3 regions of the Staphylococcus sp. FSL K6-0223 genome follow, and region 3 is predicted to be linked to each of the others. Evidence: riboswitches for the same ligand, from Rfam matches in the RefSeq annotation. Region 3 holds a riboswitch; each other region holds the start of a gene.
The links. A riboswitch is a leader RNA that binds a small molecule or an ion and turns the genes downstream of it on or off. The one in region 3 is predicted to bind thiamine pyrophosphate.
Positions count from the first base shown of each region.

Region 1: another riboswitch for thiamine pyrophosphate. It lies ahead of MHI13_RS00865 (ABC transporter substrate-binding protein); the one in region 3 lies ahead of MHI13_RS14520 (ECF transporter S component).
Region 2: another riboswitch for thiamine pyrophosphate. It lies ahead of MHI13_RS02035 (thiamine phosphate synthase); the one in region 3 lies ahead of MHI13_RS14520 (ECF transporter S component).

Region 1 covers NZ_JBBOYX010000001.1:177,840-182,354, forward strand. Annotated here, with positions in the region: gene MHI13_RS00860 (hypothetical protein) at 333-596, shown strand; gene MHI13_RS00865 (ABC transporter substrate-binding protein) at 824-1,735, opposite strand; TPP riboswitch at 1,796-1,897, opposite strand; partial or broken gene MHI13_RS00870 (hypothetical protein) at 2,220-2,303, opposite strand; gene MHI13_RS00875 (PTS sugar transporter subunit IIC) at 2,263-3,264, shown strand; gene argF (ornithine carbamoyltransferase) at 3,443-4,441, shown strand; gene arcC (carbamate kinase) at 4,463-4,515, shown strand, end outside.
Region 2 covers NZ_JBBOYX010000001.1:431,330-435,844, forward strand. Annotated here, with positions in the region: gene MHI13_RS02015 (HesA/MoeB/ThiF family protein) at 1-2, opposite strand, end outside; gene MHI13_RS02020 (thiazole synthase) at 2-769, opposite strand; gene thiS (sulfur carrier protein ThiS) at 771-971, opposite strand; gene thiO (glycine oxidase ThiO) at 955-2,070, opposite strand; gene MHI13_RS02035 (thiamine phosphate synthase) at 2,063-2,653, opposite strand; TPP riboswitch at 2,721-2,830, opposite strand; gene MHI13_RS02040 (MFS transporter) at 3,178-4,458, shown strand.
Region 3 covers NZ_JBBOYX010000002.1:747,350-751,864, reverse strand. Annotated here, with positions in the region: gene MHI13_RS14525 (ABC transporter ATP-binding protein) at 1-1,059, opposite strand, end outside; gene MHI13_RS14520 (ECF transporter S component) at 1,073-1,648, opposite strand; TPP riboswitch at 1,736-1,837, opposite strand; gene graF (glycopeptide resistance-associated protein GraF) at 1,985-2,119, opposite strand; gene auxA (lipoteichoic acid stability factor AuxA) at 2,275-3,570, shown strand; gene MHI13_RS14505 (class I SAM-dependent rRNA methyltransferase) at 3,722-4,515, shown strand, end outside.

The DNA of each region.
Region 1 (4,515 bases), on a different contig from region 3:
TGGATGTCCCAAAATGTTTTACATTATTAATGCTATCAGACATTAAATTTTTGAAACTCTTCAACATAACAAAATTTCTTATGACGCTCACTTTTTCATTAGCTTTATCCTTAACAATATCAGTAGCAGATTTACCACTGAAAAATTTCTATTCAGACAAGAGTAATATGCCTGTAACGACTACTAAATCTAATCCCGCTCCTATTGGTCTAGCAATATTTGCTCCTATAGAAGTTGAGAACTATGTTGATACATTTGAGAATCTTTTAATTAATATATGTAACATTTTGATAATATGAATTTATGAATAATTAAAAAGGAGCATTTTAGGTATGAAGCAATATATGTTATTAAAAGTATTGTTAAGTGTATCTATTGTAACAGAGTCTGTTGTAGCTCCAATAGTAGTATCTAATGCTAATCAAATTCATGCAGCTGACAAACAAGATGGTATTAGTAACTTAACTCAAAAAAATAAAAGTGTTCTACATTTATCTATTACCGATAGTAATATTACTGGTAAAATAAATGATAATGAAATCTTAACACTATCAGATGGTAAGACGACAAAACAAATTGGTATAAATGTACTTTAGGTACAGCTACTGATGCTGTTATTGACGGCATATCTGGTGGCGTTACTGGTGCTACAGCTTACATGTTCTTTCTCAATTAAGGAAAAATGAAGTAGTTCAGTTCTAGGTAGCGGCAATGCTAAAAATGAAGAAATATATTTAGATATTGAAGAGAATGGCAATATTTTAGAAGTAAAAGAGTCTCTTACAATTTAAAAATTGTAGAGACTCTGAATATAAACTTGAGTTTAGTTAGCATATCTACTAAATAGTAATTGATTTGTGAAATATTCTTTAGGTTCGATTGTTTTTTTAATTTTACCTGTTTCTTTTAACCATAATTGTAAATCATTGTAAAAGTCAGAACTCATTGATAAATCGTTAGTGAAACATTTTGCTGTGGCTTGTATTGTGGATTTGTTTAAATCTTCACTTACGTCTGTATTCGTATATGAAGAATAGATACTAATTGCTTCTTCAAGGTTAGTCTTAATGTATTGAATTGCTTTTTGTATAACTTTAATAAATGTTTTGATTTTTTCTTCTTCAGAGTGTAACTTATCAGGGGTAGTGATAAAAATTAATTGGCAAAAGTCAGGAACATTGTAATCTTTTAATGCGAAATAATCGACATTTAATCCTTTACTTTTTGCTTCTAAAATTTCAAAGTTTTCAAAGATAAGTGTTGCTGCATCTGCTTTATCATTTAACAATGCATCAGTATGATAAAAACTATTATTTACTGGTATAATATCACCATCTGTATATTGAGCACCATCAGTTTCAATCATGGTTTTTGCAATAGCAATACCACCAAGACCTGGAGCTCCTGGATACTGGAGACGTTTGCCAATTAAATCTTTTGGTGTTTTAATACCTTTATCTTTTTTATACATTATACCGCCATTGGTATGTAAGAATCTTGCGAAGCCTACAACATTTTGGTTGGATGCTTTATCTTCTACTAAATGGATAGGTTCTGTAATTGCGATATCCATTGTACCTTTTTCGATTTCATCTAAAGCATCAAAATGTTCTTCAGGTTCAATCATCTCAATCTCTAAATTTTGTTCCTTAAACCATCCTTTTTCTATACCTAAAATTAATGGCATGTGATCAGGATTTAAAAACCATTCTAAACCAACTCTTAATTTTTCCATAAGAAAATCCTCCAATAACTCAATTTTCTACGCAAAAAAGTGAATACTGAAAGACGTCAAGTAATATGTAAGTCACTTTCCTACGATGGTACTAACCAACAGGTTTAAGGGTTGAAAGTAAGTACTTTCTCTCAGCAATCAATCGCACCCCTAGTGAATATGTTGTTATATACATTAACATAACATATATTCTAGGTTAATTAAATCTGATATTTTGTTTACATTTACTTTATCAGATTATTTCATTTGTATATTTATATCATTTTGTCGATCATTTCATAATGTGTAAGATAGATATATTTTGAAGTAATTAAGTAAAAAATAAACGGAATTTTCAATTTAATTTAAAAAATTAAAAAATTCCGTGAAATATATTTCGTTTTTTAGTAAACTGTCTACTAAGGAAGAAAGTAAGTAGTGAGATATTGTCTGATTTGAAGCCATACCTCACATCTAAATTAAATATAAGGGGATGACAGTAGATTATGGATTTATTAATTGGTACGTTGTTTTTAGTTTTAGTCTTAGTGATTTTTACGTTATTTACATATAAAGCACCTAGTGGTATGCGTGCGATGGGAGCTTTAGCTAATGCAGCCATTGCGACATTTTTAGTAGAAGCTTTTAACAAATATGTAGGTGGAGAAGTATTTGGTATTAAATTTTTAGAACAACTAGGTGACGCTGCGGGAGGTCTTGGTGGTGTCGCTGCTGCTGGGTTAACTGCCTTAGCTATTGGTGTTTCACCTGTGTATGCATTAGTTATCGGAGCTGCTTGTGGTGGTTTAGACTTACTTCCAGGGTTCTTTGCTGGGTATATTGTAGGTTATCTTATGAAATATACAGAAAAATATGTTCCAGATGGTGTAGATCTTATTGGTTCAATCGTTCTTCTTGCACCACTTGCACGTTTAATTGCGACGGGTTTAACGCCAGTAGTGAATAATACATTACTAAAAATTGGTGACATTATTAAAAGTAGTACGGACACAAATCCAATTATTATGGGGATTATTCTTGGAGGCATTATTACGGTTGTAGGTACAGCACCGTTAAGTTCAATGGCTTTAACCGCATTACTTGGTTTAACTGGCGTGCCAATGGCCATTGGTGCTATGGCTGCATTTAGTTCGGCATTTATGAATGGTACGCTGTTCCATCGTTTAAAATTAGGAGATCGTAAGTCAACGATTTCAGTAAGTATTGAACCGTTATCTCAAGCTGATATTGTCTCTGCTAATCCGATACCAGTGTATGTGACAAACTTCTTTGGAGGAGCTGTTGCAGGTTTAATTATCGCTTTATCTGGTATGATCAATGACGCAACAGGTACAGCAACACCCATTGCAGGATTCTTAGTGATGTTTGGTTTTAATAGTCCAATGAAAGTGATTATCTATGGTGTTGTAATGGCCATTGTGGGTGGTTTAGCAGGTTTTCTTGGTTCTCTTGTATTCAAAAAATATCCGATTGTTACAAAACAAGATATGATAGATCGTGAAGCAAAAAGAAAAGTTAAAACAGCATAAATATGAGTGACTTCTTTGTCAAAATATGGCAAAGAAGTTTTTTGTTGTATGTTTTAAATTTTCTATCTTATGTTTTTTGTGTAATAATATAATAAAAAGTTACACATATTGTAACGTTCATACACATCATGTGTATTGAATTTTAAATGCTAAATCTCTGACAAAGGAGTGGGCTAAGATGCAAAATTTAAGAAATAGAAATTTTTTAACATTACTTGATTTTTCAAAAAAAGAAATGGAATTCTTACTTAATCTCTCTGAAGATTTAAAACGTGCAAAATATGCTGGTATTGAACAACAAAAACTTAAAGGTAAAAATATCGCTTTAATTTTCGAAAAAAATTCTACACGCACACGTTGTGCGTTTGAAACAGCAGCTTATGATCAAGGTGCTCATGTGACGTATCTTGGGCCTACAGGTACACAAATGGGAGTAAAAGAAACGGCTAAAGATACGGCTCGTGTTTTAGGTGGGATGTATGACGGTATCGAATATCGCGGATTTTCTCAACGTACTATTGAAGAAATTGCAGAATATGCTGGTGTTCCGGTTTGGAATGGTTTAACGAATGAAGATCATCCAACACAAGTGCTTGCTGATTTTTTAACTGCAAAAGAAGTATTAAAAAAACCTTATGAAGACATTCATTTCACATATATTGGTGATGGACGCAATAATATGGCAAATGCATTGATGCAAGGCGCAGCTATTATGGGAATGACATTCCATCTTGTGTGTCCGAAAGAGTTAAGACCTAAAGATGAGTTACTAAAAACATGTCAGTCATTGGCTGATAAAAACGGCGGTACTATTTTAGTGACTGACAATATTGACCAAGGGGTGAAAGGATCGGATGTGATTGCTACAGATGTGTGGGTATCGATGGGTGAACCTGACGATACTTGGGAAGAACGTATTAAATTATTAGAACCTTATCGTGTAACAAAAGAATTAATAGAAAAAACAGGCAATCCACATACCATTTTTGAACACTGTTTACCTGCTTTCCATAATGCAGAAACAGAAATTGGTAAACAAATTAAAGAAAAATATGGTTTGAATGAAATGGAAGTCACAGATGAGGTCTTCGAAAGTGATCGTTCTGTTGTCTTTCAAGAAGCCGAAAACAGAGCACATACGATTAAAGCAGTAATGGTGGCAACTTTAGGCGAATAGAGAAAAAAGGGGGACCTATGGATGTCTAAAATCGTGGTCGCATTAGGTGGCAATGCTTTAGGGGAATCACCGAA
Region 2 (4,515 bases), on a different contig from region 3:
ATTATAAGAATCCTAAACCTTCAGTAGGGCTTGATGCTTGGGCTGTATATTTTACTGGAATACGTCCTGATTCATATGAGAGACGACCTGCATGAATACCAAGTTTCATTGCTTCAGCCATTTTAACAGGGTCTTTTGCACCTGAAACTGCAGTGTTTAAAAGAATAGCATCAGCGCCTAATTCCATCGCATGACACGCATCTTTTGGTGAACCAATACCAGCATCCACAATAACGGGAACATTTGAATTTTTAATAATGTAACTTAAATTAAGTTGGTTATTAATACCACGTCCAGTACCAATTGGAGAAGCAAGTGGCATGACAGCATGAACACCTAATTCTTCTAAACGTTTCGCTAATACGACATCATTAGAAATGTAAGGACATACGATATAACCTTTTTCTAATAACACTTTACATGCTTCATATGTTTCAAATGGATCAGGTAACAATGTTTCATCGTCACCAATCACTTCGACTTTAATCATGTCACATACGCCAGCATGTTTTGCAATTTCAGCGATACGAATCGCTTCTTCAGCAGTTTTAGCGCCGGCTGTATTTGGAAAAGTAATAAAGTCTTTAAGATTAATATTTGCTAATGGATTAGGTAAGTTTTTATCATATAAATTCATACGTCTTACAGCAAAAGTCAGCACATTCGCTTCTGCTGCTTCAATCGCTTTTGTTTGCGTAGCTTCATCTTCAAATTTTCCTGTACCTAATAATAAACGAGATTTAATTTCTAATGGTCCAATGTTAAACATTTTATCCGCCTCCAACAAATTCTAATAATTCTAATCGATCATCTTCACGTACTGTATGTTGATCGTAGTCTTCTTGTTTAATTAAAGTTTTATTATGTTCGACAATGACACGTTTAGGATCTAATTCAAGAGATTCAAGTACAGATGTAATAGATTGTTCTGAATCAAAATTGAATGTGTCCCCATTAATGATACACTTCATGATTTAACCTCCTTGAAGCACTAAATGATTCATATCGACGCGGTTTAACACCGGTGAGTATCCAATTGGCGATATCACGACCAATAATAGGCGAAAGTAAAATACCGTTACGATAATGACCAGAAATCACATATAAATCTTCATCAATACGGTCCATTATCGGTATTTCTCCTTCAGTATATGGACGGACACCAGACCATTGTTTAATGACTTTGCCGTGTGCGAGTTCTGGTATACGTTCATTTGCAAAGTGGTGTAACCAAGAGATACCATCGTCTGTATTACCAACTGAATAGTTATCAAACTCGCTTGTGGCACCAATTAAGAAACGATTTGGATATTTTGGTACGATGTAACAGCCATTGGTCATAAATACGGTTTCTTTTAAATCCAAATGATCATTTTCAATCAGTAAGACTTCACCTTTTACACCGACTACATCTCTAGGTAATGAGTATTGAGTTAATAATTTAGATGTCCATGCGCCCGCTGCCACAATGACTTTCTTAGCTTGTAATGTGCCTTGTGACGTTTCAACATCGTAGTACCCATTTTGGCGATGAACAGATTGTACCTCTGTATTAAAATATCGCTTAATTTGACGTTGCTTTAAAGATGTAAATAAAGCTTTAGTGTAGTGATTGGCATTAATTTGTCCATCTTGTGGAATGTAAATAGCCATTTCACTTGATGTTACTGTACCATTCGTTAAATGAGTAAGTTCCTCATCTGAAAGAACAATGACGCTAGAATCTAAACCGCTTAAAAATTGATACTGCTTTTCTAAACTTTCAACATCTTCAGGACGATTAGCCACTTTAATTAATCCTGAATTTTGAAACTGAATATCAATACCTGTCTCATCTTCTAAATCTTGACATAATTGTGGAAAGAGACTTCGTGATTCAAGAGCAAGTCTAAATAAATCAGTATCTTCAGTAAATTCATTTTGAGCACCTAACATACCACCTGCTTTATATGATGCGTGTTTACCTGGCACGTCACGATCGATAAGTGCAATGTCAAGGTGAGATTGGCTTAATTGTCGCGCAATAGACATGCCAATCACGCCCGAACCTATGATTAAAACATCATGCATCTTTCAACCACTCCTTTCGCAACAGTTCAATTTGTTGTAAAGATGCGTTCATAAAAAAAGAAATCGCACAAATTCCTTTAAAACCATGAGGTAATTGAGGAATCGTTTTTTCAGTGATACCTCCAATGGCATAAATGGGAATAGGAATCTCTAACACACGTTGAATCTCTGCTTTTGATCGAGGCAATTGATTAGGTTTTGAAGGTGTCTTAAAAATGTGACCAAAAAAGACATAATCAAGATCGTGTTCATAAGCTGCTTTAACAGATTCAATTGAATGTGTAGACATACTTACTTCAATCTCTGGATGCGTTGATTTATAGCTAAATGCATCTTCATCCATTTCTCGAAAATGAATATGAGAGAGGTGAAGTTGTTCAAGTAAATGTACATCACTATGAATAATGATTTTTGATTTAGGGAATCCTTTTTCTATAAGTGATGTTAAAAATGAAGACAAATCACTTGATGACATGGGAGTACGAAACAATAAACCATCTATTCCATCCGAGATATCAAGAAAATGTTGTACATCATCATTGGTTAAATCTTTATATTTCGTTATCGCTATAAAAATGAACATCACTCCTTATTAAACAAAAAACGCTATTTCCCTGCAGTAGGGAAATAGCGTTTTGTTTAACTTTACGATATCCTAGTCGCCACTTTCCTACGCCAGTACAAACTGGATCAGGTTCCAGGAATTATAAAGTTCGTTCTTTACTCTCAGCCTTAAACAAAGGCACTTCCAGTGGATCGTTTATTCAGTTGTGTTTAAAATAAACATCAGCATTTTTGCTTCATTTTTATTCTACAACCTTTTTTAATAGAGTTCAAATACAAAAATAAATTAGATTTATAGTAATATATTTTTTAATCAAGAAACCACGTTTTATATAGCCATGTATAAATTAAATAAAAAATATTCAAAAAGTAATTGTAAACGTTTACAAAAACTGTTAATATTATAAAAAATATATCAGAAAGCCTATGAGATGAGGCTCGAAAGGCGGTTGGAAACAACAGGGAAAGACGTGATTGGGAGTTTTCATTGTCAACGTATAAGTAGAATCAACACAATTTTAAAGGGAAGCAGGAAAAATAATTATGGTACAAAGACAAAAGAAAAGTAAGGTTCGTTGGTATTTCGCTATCGCATTCTTTATTATTGGGGTTATTGCATATATGGATAGATCTAATATCTCATTTATTGCACCTCAAATGATGGAAGATCTTCACATGACAAAGCAACAATTTGGTTTATTAGCTTCATTCTTCTCACTGGGTTATGCATTGATGCAAGTCCCTTCAGGTATGTTAGCAGAGAAGTTTGGTCCGCGTAAGATGATTTCAATCGCATTATTATGGTGGAGTGCATTTACAATTTTAACGGGAATGATTAAACATCATGGTCTATTATATTTAGTACGTTTCTTATTTGGTATCGGAGAAGCGCCAATGTATCCATCTAATGCAGTATTCAATTCAACTTGGTTTGCTAAAGATGAAAAAGGGAGAGCATCGAGTGCGTTGTTAGCAGGATCATATTTCGGTCCAGTATTAGCACCAGTAGTTACCATCGCAATTGTTAATGCATTTAACTGGCAAGCTGTATTCTATATTTTCGGTGCGGTTGGTATTGTGATTGCAGCACTTTGGGCAATTATTGCTAAAGATTTACCTGAGCAACATCGCATGGTCAATGAAGCAGAAAAACAGTATATCATGCAACATCGTGATTTAGTAGAAACAACTAAATCCGTAGCACCTTGGAATCAATTTTTTAAACGCATGAGTTTCTATGCTATTGCAGGGCAATATTTCGTAGTTCAATTTGTTATTGCTCTATTCTTAATTTGGTTACCTACTTATTTAACTGAGCAATATCATGTACAATTTAAAGATATGACAATTAGTGCTTTACCATGGTTTATTATGTTTATTTTAATTTTATCTGCGGGTGCGATTTCAGATAAAATTTTGCATAGCGGTCAAAGTCGTTTTGTAGCGAGAGGGTTAATTGCAATTGTTGGCTTTATCGTATTTGCTATCTCCATCTTCTTTGCAGTTCATACACAAAACTTATATGTGACCATCTTTTGGTTATCACTTGGCTTAGGTGGTATGGGTATTTCAATGGGAATGAGTTGGGCAGCAGCAAATGACATTGGACGTAACTTTGCTGGTACAGTATCGGGTTGGATGAACTTATGGGGAAATATTGGTGCGTTAATCAGTCCGTTTTTAGCAGGTGCATTAGTATCATCACTTGGCTGGACAATGACATTCCAATTATTAATTATTCCAGCGGTGATTGCAGCTGTATTATGGTTCTTCGTGACACCAGACAAACCATTAATTAAAGACGAAAGTAGACATATTAAATAATATTTATACATTATCTACAAAAGTAAAAGCTTGGGACATCATCAGTTGTCTCAGGCA
Region 3 (4,515 bases):
GTCTAAATGGTTATAATGAATGTAAACTTCATCATAAACTGAATTCGTAATAAATTGTAATTCTGGATTTTGATACACGAGATACATGTGTTTTGCTGCTTGTTTAATCTTTTTCAGTTCTTCATTATTATAAGTCATTCGACCTTTATATTTTATTAATTGAAGTATTGATTCGAGCAAAGATGTTTTACCAGCACCATTTTTTCCTGTTATAGTTAGCCATTCTCCTTTATGTAATTCAAAGTCATCAACAGAGAAGAGCGTTTGTCTACCACGTACGATTTGGCCTTGTTGAAATTCAAATAAACTATTGGAAGGTTGAATATCTAGTTTAATAGGACGTGGCGCATAATTCCAGGCTTTAGGATGCCACACGCCATACTCAGTTAATAAATGTTCGTAGTCATTAAGAATGTGTTGAGGAGTATCATCAGCTATGATTTTTCCTTCATAATTCATTAATAGTACGCGATCGACATGTTGCCAAATATGTTCAACCTTATGTTCGACGATTAATACTGTTTGTTCATCCCACAATTCTATTAATTTCTTCCATAAATCCTCAGTTGCTTGAACATCTAACATAGCAGTTGGTTCATCTAAGAATAAGGTTTCCGCTCTTTGTAAAATGGTTTCTACGATAGCTAACTTCTGCTTCATACCTCCGCTTAGTTGATTTACATAAGTTTGGTCAGAAACGTTAAGATTTACAGATTCAAGTGCTTTTTTAATTTCATTATCCATTTCACTACGAGGGATTTTGCGGTTCTCTAACACAAAAGCTAACTCTTCATATACTTTAGGCATACAGAATTGTGTATCAGGATTTTGGAAAATGACACCACTTTGTTGATCGACATGTAATTCATCATATTTCATTGGTAGTTCAATTAAATTAGGAACAATACCACTTAGTACATTAAGTAATGTGCTTTTACCCGACCCTGATGGGCCGAGTAAAAGCACTTTTTCCTTATCATTAATCTCTATATTTAAGTTATCAAAAATTTTTCTATCCCCGTTAGGGTATTTCAAACGTAAATTTTTTACTTTTAACAATTAAAAAATCCCCTTATAGGTTATCGTAGTCATGTTTAGAAGCTGGTCTAAAGAGTTTAGTAACTCCCGTTTTATCAAGTGCTCTAACAAGCCAATAGGACACTAATCCTGTGATAACAATTCCGCTAATTGATCGGAATAGAATGAATAAGAATAAGTTCCATCCCGCGACTTCATTTAAGTAACCGTAAAAATAATCTACTGGGAAAGTGGCGAGTGCAGTGACCAAACCAGCAAGCATTGCTACTGCCGCAGAACGAGATTGATATTTAAAAATTGCGAAGATAATTTCGCATGCTACACCTTGTAATAAAGCATAGATAATTGTAGGTATATCAAATTTACCCATGACAATTGTTTCGCCAGCCCCTGCAGCTAGTTCAGCTAAGATTGCGATACCTGGTTTTGGAATTATTAAGTAGCAAACTACTGCTGCCATAAACCAAACACCATATGTAAGCTGCTCTAGGTGAATACCTGCAACTTGTGTAATATTGTAGAAGAACCACCATAAGTTATAGATGATTGCGAAGACTACAGATATTAATACAGTTACAAGTATTTCTGATAGTTTTAAACCTTTTGACATTGTGTCTCCTCCTAAAAAAACGCACAACCCTCCCTAGGAAAGTTGTGCGTCAGAAGATATATCTTAATGAAGTAAGTTCATCAGATTCTATAGTTAACTACACTTTCCTACGCTAGTATCTAGCTAGATCAGGTTCGAAGGGTTTGAGGATTTCCTCATCTCAGTAAATATACACCCCTAGTGCGTCGATATTTTAATTTAAATTAAATGTATGATTTTTCTATTGTATTGTCAAGGTTGTTTAAAGATATGGATAAATAAGTTAATAAAGTTCTTTATAAAAAACTCTCAAAGTATAAACTTTGAGAGCTTTTCAATGGCAAATATTTATAGTAATTAATCTAATGTATCTTGTACATCTTTTTTCGTTTGTTCAATATCATCAGTTTTTTCTTCATTTTGTTCTTTTAGTTTTTCTTCTGCCTCTTTAGCTTTTTCAGCAGATTTCTTTTCGAATTCTTCTTTTCCCATAGTATTTCCACCCCTTAAATAGGAATAATTGTTTACACAACAACTTTACCCCGTTATTCTATAGATAAACCCTAATAGGTCTATAGACGTATTTCATGGTTAATTTAAAGACAATTAGAAAATCTTCATATATAATAACGTTTGAGGTGAACAGTATGTCTTTTCTTAGGAAACACACCGAGATCATATTTAGCTACATTATCGGTATCGTTTCACTTTTCACAGGTCTCATCATTCTAATTAACTTGCCATTGATTAAACAATTTAATGGTGATAAAAAAGTTAATACTCATGTACATAATGTATGGGAATTTCTTAATGCATTCTTCGCTGAAATTATAAAAGTGATGAGTAGGTTTATAGGTAGTTTCCCAGTTATAAGTGCCATTATTATTATTTTGTTTGGTATCTTAGTTATGCTTTTAGGTCATACTTTATTCAGAACTATTAAATATGACTATGACATATCCATTTTCTTCTTAGTTATTGGTATTATGTATTTTATTATTACACTAATATTAATGACTCAAGTTTATGGTTTCTTCGCAATTGTGTTTATTATACCGTTCATCGTTCACATCGGATACATTGTTTATAAAGATGAATTAAATAAAAATAATCGTAAAAGTCATTATATGTGGATTATCGTGACATATGGTATTAGTTATTTGATTACACAAATTTCTTTATACGGACGTATAGATGCGAATGAAATTGAATCTATAGATATTTTAAGTGTGAACACATTCTTCATTATTATGTGGTTATTAGGACAGATGTCTATATGGAATTTCTTATTCTTAAGACGATCATTACCATTAACTAAAGAAGAGTTAGGCGAGGAAGAACCTGAACTTTCTAGAACTAATAAAGGAAACGTATCTAATCAAACTAAAGTTCACTTAAAACAACTACAAGATAAGACAACAGAATATGCACGTAAGACTAGAAGAAGTGTAGATTTAGATAAAATAAGAGCTAAAAGAGATAAATTTAAGGAAAAAGTTAAAAATATTGTAGATATTCAAGAAGATGATATTCCTAATTGGATGAGAAAGCCAAAATGGATTAAACCAATGTATGTTGAGTTGTTCTGTGGTGCTGTTATTTTATTCTTTACATTTCTTGAATTTAATAACCGCAACGCCCTATTCTTATCAGGAGAATGGGAACTTTCTCAAACGCAATATGTAGTAGAGTGGGTCACACTCATATTATTACTATTCATAATCATCATCTTTATTGCTACAACTTTAACTTATTATTTAAGAAATAAATTTTATTACTTACAGCTCTTCATGGGTAGTATTTTATTCTTTAAATTCTTAACTGAATTTATCAATATTATGATTCACGGTCTATTGTTATCAATTTTCATCACACCAATTTTACTGTTAATGTTAATTGCAATGATTGTTGCTTATTCATTACAGTTAAGAGAGAAACCATAATTGATTATTAAAAGTCATTGTTATTGTTTATTCAATAGCAGTGGCTTTTTTACATATAATTAAAGACTGATATTTGTTAAAATGATTTTGAAATTGTGCTTACGTATTAATTTTTGAAAAAAGAGAATAGAAAGTGAGGTAAAAGTAAAAAATGAAAATAGCAACATTGAATAGAGGTAAAGAAACTAAATATCTTAATCAATATCCTTTAATTGATGAGGAAGATATTTACCAACATGACCACCTTAAAGAAGGGGATTTAGTTAAAATTGTGACTGATCAACAACAGTATATCGCAACTGGTTATGTTGGCCGTCAACATAAAGGATTAGGTTGGGTATTAAGTTATGATGAAAATGAGGACATTAACACTCAATTCTTCGTAAAATTATTTGAAAGTGCATTAGAGGAAAGAGAATATTATTTCAACATTGATGGTACAAATGCTTTTAGACTTTTTAATGCTGAGGGTGACGGCGTAGGAGGTCTCACAATTGATAATTATGATAGTCATTTATTAATTCAATGGTATTCCAAAGGCATTTATAAATTTAGATATCTTATCATAGAAGCAATTAAAACAGTATTTGGTTATACGTCTATATATGAAAAAATGAGATTTAAGGATACAACATACACAGGTGGATTTGTTGATGGTGAAGCCCCTGAGTTTCCAATTACTATTGAAGAAAATTTCACATTTTATAATGTAGATTTAGAAGATGGTTTAATGACTGGTATCTTTTTAGATCAAAAGGAAGTACGTAAAAAATTAAGAGACCAATTTTCCGAAGATAGAGATGTATTAAATTTATTTAGTTATACAGGAGCGTTTTCAGTTATAGCAGCTCATAATGCACGCTCAACTACAAGTGTTGACTTAGCAAATCGTTCAAGAGGCTTAACGGAAGAAAACTTTGGTTTAAATGGTATTGATCCTAAATC